DNA from 2 places in the Ferdinandcohnia jepli genome. Region 1 is predicted to be linked to the other one. Evidence: riboswitches for the same ligand, from Rfam matches in the RefSeq annotation. Region 1 holds a riboswitch; the other holds the start of a gene.
The links. A riboswitch is a leader RNA that binds a small molecule or an ion and turns the genes downstream of it on or off. The one in region 1 is predicted to bind cobalamin.
Positions count from the first base shown of each region.

Region 2: it holds a riboswitch for cobalamin, as region 1 does, so the genes downstream of both, AB3M96_RS12445 (DUF4430 domain-containing protein) here and AB3M96_RS15785 (ribonucleoside-diphosphate reductase subunit alpha) in region 1, are expected to answer to the same signal.

Region 1 covers NZ_JBFOKR010000014.1:65,843-70,281, reverse strand. Annotated here, with positions in the region: gene AB3M96_RS15790 (ribonucleotide-diphosphate reductase subunit beta) at 1-130, opposite strand, end outside; gene AB3M96_RS15785 (ribonucleoside-diphosphate reductase subunit alpha) at 148-2,412, opposite strand; cobalamin riboswitch at 2,632-2,829, opposite strand; gene AB3M96_RS15780 (GNAT family N-acetyltransferase) at 2,939-3,442, opposite strand; gene AB3M96_RS15775 (VOC family protein) at 3,586-3,996, shown strand; gene AB3M96_RS15770 (GNAT family N-acetyltransferase) at 4,052-4,439, opposite strand, start outside.
Region 2 covers NZ_JBFOKR010000010.1:119,908-124,346, reverse strand. Annotated here, with positions in the region: gene AB3M96_RS12460 (GerMN domain-containing protein) at 1-56, opposite strand, end outside; gene sigX (RNA polymerase sigma factor SigX) at 31-582, opposite strand; gene AB3M96_RS12450 (ECF transporter S component) at 693-1,196, opposite strand; gene AB3M96_RS12445 (DUF4430 domain-containing protein) at 1,196-1,612, opposite strand; cobalamin riboswitch at 1,856-2,078, opposite strand; gene AB3M96_RS12440 (ATP-binding protein) at 2,173-3,957, opposite strand; gene AB3M96_RS12435 (response regulator transcription factor) at 3,954-4,439, opposite strand, start outside.

The DNA.
Region 1 (4,439 bases):
GATAAAGATTATACATTTGTGGATAAGCAATATCATTCCAATTTAATACACCTGAAGACTGCCCATTAATAATGCCTGTTGATTTATTTGGGAACTCTGGATTAAGAAGTTTGATTTTCGTTAAACTCATATCTGTTTCCTCCTTCATTACGAATGACATAGCTCACATTCTTCGATTTCCGCTTGGGAGGTACTCCTCACATAATAGGTTGTCTTTAACCCATTTTTCCAGGCTTCCAAATGAAGATTCAGCAACTCTTTGGCTTTAATATCGTGTCTAACATACAGGTTAAAACTTATTCCTTGATCTATATGTCTCTGGCGTGCTGCATTTTGTTTAATGCTCCATATCTGGTCCAACTCGTGACGAGCTTTTCGGTAATATTCATACGTTTTATGGTTAATATCTGGTGCCGTAACCTTAAATTTAAAATTCTTCTTTTCTTCTGCATATTCAACCGCATAAATTGGGTCTATTCCATCTGTTGAACCACCGATTTTTGCCGTTGAAGAATTAGGTGCTATAGCCATTAACCACCCATTTCGAATACCGTGACATGCAACCTTTTCTTGTAACTTCAACCAACGTTCGGAGTCATAATTTCTCCTTGTAAAATATTCGCCTGTATGCCATTCAGATGCCTCAAACATCTTATATTTTCCCTTTTCAAATGCCAATTCCATTGACGTTTTGATCGTATAATAGGCAATATCTTCATAGATTGAATCTGCATATGTAACAGCTTCTTCTGATTCCCAATAAATACCCTCCAGCGCAAGAAGATGATGCCATCCAAAAGTACCCAAACCAACTGCTCGATACTTTTTATTTGTTATGTCAGCCTGCTTAACGGAGATTGTATTAAGGTCAATCACATTATCAAGCATTCTGACTTGTATTTTCGTTAACCGTTCTAGCACTTGGTCCTTTATTACTCTTGGAAGATTAATAGAAGACAAGTTACAAACGACAAAATCACCAGGTTTACGAACTATTACAATGTTTCCATCCTTATCTATGTACTCTTTACTTATGGATGTTGGCGACATATTTTGTGCAATTTCAGTACATAAATTACTACAGAATATGGAAGTTCTTCCTCGCTTGAGAAGATGTTTATTTGGATTCTTTCGATTTACTTCATCTCGGTAAAACATATATGGCGTCCCTGTTTCCAGCTGAGCAATCATAATCCGTGCCATGATATCCATCGCCCGGTATGTTTTACGAGGTAATAAAGGATGTCTTACTGCCTCTTCATATTTTTCAGTGAAATATTTATCGTCTTCTTCATCATAAAAGTCCTCAAGACCTAGAGGTGCCCCGTGTTCATCTGTCCACCCCATGACTTGTTTAACTTCGTGAGGGCAAAAAGTATGCCACTCTCCGATACTTCTACCGGTTTCATCTACTTCTTCAAGTTTTTGCATAAACAGATCTGGTACGCTAACACCTGTGAAAACATCATGTGCTTTTCGACGCTCATCTCCATTATTCGTTTTAAGATCAAGGAATCCGTTCATAATATCCTTATGGAAAATATCAAGATAGATTGCAATTGCACCTTGTCGTTGTCCTAGCTGGTCTACGTTTACAGCTGTATCATTCAGCAAACGAATCCAAGGAACAACACCAGAAGAATTCCCTTTAAATCTTTTTATATCAGATCCTAACGCCCGTACCTTTCCATAGTAAACCCCAATACCTCCACCATCTTTTGATAATCTAGCAATATCCCAATTATTTAGGTATATCCCATCTAATGAATCATCAACAGTATCAATAAAACATGAAGATAGCTGCCCAAAGCTTTTTCCCGCATTCGATAGCGTAGGAGTCGCTACTGTCATATATAAATTACTTAATGCCCAATATGCTTCCTTAACTAACTCTAAACGCTGCGCTCTCTTTTCATTTTTCATTAAGGTCATGGCAATAATCATAAAACGTTCCTGAGGCAGCTCATAAATATTTCGTTCATAGTCTCTGGCAAGGTAACGATCTGCTAATAGGAACAAACCAATATAGGTAAACAGATAATCCTTGCTTTGATCAATTAATTTACCTAGTTCTACGATTTCTTCCTTGCTATACCCTTCTATTAGTTCAGTAGAATATATCCCTTTATGAGTCAATAAACGGATTAAGTCGTAGAATTCACCATATTTTAAAGTTGAGTTATAATTTCTATTTTTAGCCGCTTTGTCGTAGAGGTCTTCTAAAAACAAATAGGCAGCTAAATATGTCCAGTCTGGTTGGTCCATTGCAACCTTATCTAATGCATAAAACATTGCCTGTTGATTAGCATTTAGTTTTTCTAGATTCTTTTCTAACAATCTTTTTTGGATTTCATTTGTATCCAATTGATAGGTTTCAGATGCATATTTAAGTGCACCGAAGACAGATCCCATTTCCTCTTTTACTGTTATTACCAATTTTATCTCTCCTCCAGTTTAAAAATAGTTCGGGAAGTTCGAAGGAAGTTAGGCTAAACGAAATCTTAGTTTTAAAACCTATAACGCAAAAAATCCGTTCAAATAATTGAACGGACGAAACGATAACAGTAAAAAGTCAAAAAACTGCACTCTTCTACCAGCCATCGTTTCATCTTCTCAATCCCCGAAGAAGTTGAAACATCTTAAGAAAAGACAGGTCTCCTGACTTATGCTTCACACTACTATGAACCCTTCCCGTATAAGTACCTTTTAAGTTACCTTATACAGTGGTTTGTTGTTCATTTCGTCAGCATTTACAGTTGCGGGGGCAGTTCTGGATTTTCACCAGATTCCCTATTAAGCCTAACGGCATCCTTATCTCAAGGCATAACACAATATGTAGTTATAAAACTATCATTAAAATCAATATCTACTACCATTTAATGATATGAGAAAAAAGTAATATATGCAAGACAAACTTTGACAATTTGTTCAACTGCTTTTATAGAAACAACACCATATGCTCTTCATCACGGTATTCCCCTTTATACTTTATAGCACGTTCCTCCACCGCATACACCTTAAATCCAAGACCCGAATAAAGCTGCTTGGCAGGAGTATTCCCGGCATCTACAGTTAGGTAGAGTTGTTCCACTTCTGGTAATTCCTTAGCAATACGTATAGCTTCGTACAGTAGTTCTTTGGCAATCCCTTTCCCTCTCCATTTTACATCAACATACATTGCTACAATATTCGCCCTGTGTCTTAATTTTTCATGTGTTTCACGTATTAATGTAACCATACCAATCAGTACTTCACCTTCAAATGCACCTAAGTTGAATTGCCCTTCGGTCTGAAACCTTTGTTCATATTCTTCGATAGGATTTTGTCTATTAACCGCTTCCTCATAGGTTGTTAAAAAGGCTTCCGGTGCATTTTTTAACGCCTCAAGCCTTAGTTCCCAATACGCTTTGGCATCGATTGATGTTAATTTTTTAACAAACATATGTTACAACTCCTTTTTAGATGAGAACATTTGTTCTCGTGTTTTTAGGTTATTTTAATTATAATTGGACCAAATGAAAATTTATAAAAAAATTTGGAAATCCTAGTAAAGTTATAAACCAATCTTTTGAGGAGTGATGTAGAGTGAAAAGTCAAGCAACGCCTTATTTATATTTTGATGGAAATGCTAGAGAGGCTTTGGAATTTTATAAGGATGTTTTTGAAGGTGAAATATATGACCTGCAAACATATGGAGAAGCAGACTATCCAACACCACCAGAAGCCGAAGACAAATTAATTCATGGTAAATTTAAAAAGGATAATCTATTTCTTATGGTTTCAGACAATTTTCCAGGTCAAAACGTCACCTTCGGAAATCATATCACTCTTGTTCTGGAATTCGAAAGTGAAGACGAAATAACAAAAACCTATGATCGATTAGCTCAAAAAGGCACAAAAGTAATGGAGCTGCAGGATACATTCTGGGGAGCAAAATACGGTAAAATAAAAGACCAATTTGGGTTCAATTGGGATTTAAACTACACAAAATCATGATAAGTTCAATTAATTTGGGGCAACGGCATAAATAGCCAATCCACAGAGTTAAAAATCACTCTGTGGATCTCTTCATAGTCTCCCATTCATGCTTGAGAATACCATATGAATACATATCATATCGCTTACTGTCTCGTTCCAAAAATTCTCTTGCAGCTCCCTCACGTACAAATCCAAGTTTTTCGTACACTGCAATTGCCCTTTCGTTGTATTCAAAAACTGTCAATTGGATTCGATATAAATTCAATTCTCTGAAAGCGAAGTCTAATACAAGCTGCATTGCTTCATATCCTAATCCTCTGTTGCGGTTGCCTTTTCCACCAATTGCGATAGCAAGCCAAGCTGTACGATGTGGCCAAATAATACTATCTAAGTCCACAAAACCAACTACCTGATCCGCTTCTATATCTTTAATTCCGAACACAAAGCTCTTATCATTTTTC
Region 2 (4,439 bases), on a different contig from region 1:
GGCATTTGCATCAGCATCTGCTCTAGCTGTTCATCGTTCCACTCTGATTTTTTCATCAACTGGTCCCTCCTTTATCCCCAATTCTTCCATATATGCTTTCAAAACTTTCAGTCCTCTGTGCTGAGTTGTTTTCACTTTGCTCTCAGTCCACCCGAGTGCCTCAGCTGTCTCCATAATTGACAGAGATTGGATATATCGTAAAACCAGAACAAGTCGCTGGTCCGTTGTGCATTTATCCAAGCAGCGGTACATCATTTGTACTTGTTCATTCTGCAACGCAATATCCTCAGGAAGTGGAGCATAATCCTTTACTTCTTGCTTACTCCAGTCGAAAGACTCCATAATACGCTGTTTCCAACCTTTTTGTTTTCGAAAAGAATCAATTGCTACATGCCTAGCAATGGAAAACAGCCATGTTTTTTCGCTACTTTTACCTTCAAATCTATCATACGATTTTAATACTCTAATATAAACTTCCTGAACGAGATCTTCAGCCAGTTCACGATTTTTAACCATATAAAATAAGAAGGAAAAGACATCGTGATGATATTTTTCATAAAGTTCCTCAAACAAGGAATCCATCCCTATATCCTCCCGTTCAATGTATTAGTCGTAGTTTCATAAAAAAAGTTACACTCTCAATATAGTATGTTTTCAACAAAAAAGGAAGAATATTTTGGGAATATTCTTCCTTACTTAATAGTAGTTAAAGTTTTTAAGAGTAATAGCCGTAATACAGGATATAAAATAATAAAAAAGAGACCATTTCCTATCGCATGGCTAACATCAAATGGTAAGCCTGCTAGATAGTAAGCAAAAAATTTGCCCGTAAATAAATACGTTGGAAGAGAAATAACAAATCCAAATAAGAATCCGCAAAAGACTGAATACGCGGTTAAAACTGCGAAGGGAATTTTCTCTCGATAATTCCCTAACATACCACTTACTACTCCGATAATTCCCCATGCAACAATTTGACCAATTGTCCAAAGTCCCATACCCATTACTAGATTTGATAGAATCGCGCTAAAAGCAGCTAATACAAAACCGTAAAACGGTCCTAAAAATAAACTTACTATAACGATAATACTTGTTGTTGGTTGGACATTTGGTATAAAAGTAAATGTTATTCTTCCGACCACAGACAATGCAATTAACATCGATAATAAGGTTAGTTTTTTAACTGAGACATTCATTATTCCCACTCATGAAGATCAAATTCAACCTTGTCATCAGGGTTTAGTTCGTATTCGTTTGCCCCCACCATAGCTTCCTCTCCATTTACGGAATAAAACCATGACGTTTTATCTGCTTCACTACCTGCAACACCATTTATACTCGAAATAAAGGCACCATCGAATTGAGTTTCGATTTCAAAGTTTTCCTGCATAATATCCATTACTGTAACTTTTTCTTCACCATCAATTTCAATTTCTTTTTGTTCAATAACTTCTTCTCCATTATTTTTAGAGATGATAACTGTAACAACTTCGGCTTTTTCATTAACCCCGGTATTTTCTGGAGAATTGTTAGCAGGCTCCTTTACAGTTTCATCATTGCTGCATCCAAATAATAATCCAAGTGATAGTAAAACAAACAATAATTTTTTCATGACTCCTTGCTCCCTTTGTGATGTTTTTTATGTAAAGTGCTTGAAAGCACTTTATACCATTAACTACTCAAGGGTGGGTTAACAAGTGATTCTCCACCTTATTGTGAAAATCACTAATTCTTTTTTTCTTCTTACAATAAAAAAAACCCACCAACGGAGGTGAGCTTTTTACATAAAATAATAATGAATAGTACATGTACGACCACTAAGATTTTATGGTAATTCTCACTCCCCGGAGAATAATAAATTATACAGAGATAGGCAGGTCTACTGACTTAAGTTTCTTCCTACTTTGAGCCCTTCCCGAATAACCAACAGCTTAAGGCCATCTAATTATTCAGTGGTATTTACTCATTTCGTCCACTTTTACAGTTGCGGGGACAGTTCTGGATTCGCACCAGATTCCCTATTAAGTCTAATGGAATAAATAATTCATTCCTTTAACACCTATAACTCTACTTTATTTAATTATTTGTCTTTAACTATCTTACTTGATGGTATTCTATTTTACAAGAAAAATGTTTCTTATGGAACAAGAATCTTCGGCACAATGCTTCAAATTAATCGTTTTTTCGAGGAAGTATGAACGTAAATGTTGTACCTTCGTCAAGCTTACTATGAACTGATATATTACCTTGATGTGAATCAATAATATTTTTAACAATTGCTAATCCTAAACCAGTGCCTGATTTTCCCCTCGTCCTTGCTTTGTCAGCTTTATAAAAACGCTCAAACACAAAAGGTAGATCTTCCTCAGGGATACCTGATCCAGTATCTTTAACTTCGACAAGAATACCACTTTCTTGAGCAGAAACGTGAACCTCTACGTTTCCTTCCTCATCGGTATGACGAATTGCATTATCGACAAGATTTGTTAATACTTGCTCAATTCGGTCTGGGTCAATAAATAGCTCGCCGATTTGGCCATCCACTCTAGATGTTAACGTAACTTTATTATCTTTGGCTAAACCTTGGAACTTACGAACCACACGATTAATCAACTGGTCAAAATCGACCTGTTCTTTTTTTAATGTAATATTACCAGATTGCATTCTTGCTAAATCTAACAACTCATTAACAAGTCTACCCATACGTAGGGACTCATCATAAATGACTTTTACTATTTCTTTCTTTTCTTCCTCTGAACTTGCAATATCATCGATAATTGCTTCACTATATCCTTGTAACATGGCAATAGGTGTTCTAAGCTCATGTGAAACATTAGCAATAAAATCTTCACGGAGCTTGTCTAATCTTCTTTCTTCCGTCATATCACGTAATACCGCTACGGCTCCCCTAATATACGTTTGGTTATATAGAGGACTCATTAATATCACCCAGCTTCTCCCTTGAAGCGTTATTTCAACAAACTGTTCTTTTTCAAAGGAAACTGCACGCTGAAATAAATCTCGGACCTCAGGAGGAAGTTCTTCTCCTACATTTTGGTACATACCCTGTTGATAATACCAAGCCTGTAGAAAACGCTCTGCAGGTGGGTTTGTAACTAGAATCGTGCCGTCTCGATTTAATGTAATAACTCCATCTGCCATACTATTCAGTATGCTCGAAAGCTGCTCTTTCTCTTGGTTTAACGCATTAATATTATATTTCAACTGCCTGCCCATTTGATTAAGTGCCATTCCAAGTGCACCAATTTCGTCATGGGTTAAAATAGGAACCTTAGTATCGAATTTTCCCCTGGCAACTTCAAATGCTGCTTCTCTCATCTTTCTTAGAGGGGCTGTTATTCTAGTTAATAAGAAAAATGCAAATACAGTTGTTGAAATAATTCCTACGCCTGCTGCTAGAAAAATAAATTTAGTTGTATGCTCTGTTGTTTGTTGAACAACATCTAAGGATTGATAAAGAAATACTGCGCCCTTTTGATTTTCCTCGATATGGAGAGGAGCACCTACAACAAAAAGCTCGGATGCTTGTTTATTTAGTTGATTCTCTTTTGGAAGAAAAACCTTTTTACTTTGATTTTGATCATTTTGTAAAACCTGTTTTAAATCAGGATCATTTAATATAAGGGAAACCGGTAAATTTGCAATAGCCTCTCTATCAGGCGAAACCCAATGAGTCTTTTCATCTGCAATTATAATAACCTTTGTTTCCTTATCAACAAGCTCCCAAGCAATGGACCTGGCAACATCTTTATTGTCATGTTGCTCCATTATCACTGCTATGTTTGATGCTAATTGAGTAAGATTTCTCTCTGCTTCTTGCGCATGGTAATTTTCAAAGTATTCCATTAGGAGAATAGTTAAAATAAATAATACAAAGGAAACTAATAATAGAATGGTAAACCATAGCTTCCCTACAACACTTCTCCAAAACTTCATTCTTGGACTACCTCAAATTTATATCCTACTCCCCATACTGTTACAATCATTTTCGCAGCATCTTGTGATACTTTGTTTAACTTTTCACGTAATCGTTTCACATGAGTATCAACTGTACGTAAATCTCCAAAGAATTCATAATGCCAAACCTCTTTTAATAGTTGTTCCCTATCAAATACTTTATCCGGTGATTTAGCCAAAAAGCATAACAGTTCATATTCCTTTGGAGTAAGACCTACTTCTTTACCATCTGCTAATACACGGTGCGCATCATTGTCAATTGTTAGATGAGGAAATACGATAACATCTTTAGCTGTCGTTTCAGTTTGTAAGAAAGAAGTTAATGATGAACGTCTTAATAGGGCTTTAACACGTAACACTACTTCTCTAGGACTAAAAGGCTTAACGATATAATCATCAGTTCCAACCTCAAACCCTTGAACTCGATTCACTTCTTCCCCTTTAGCAGTTAGCATAATGAC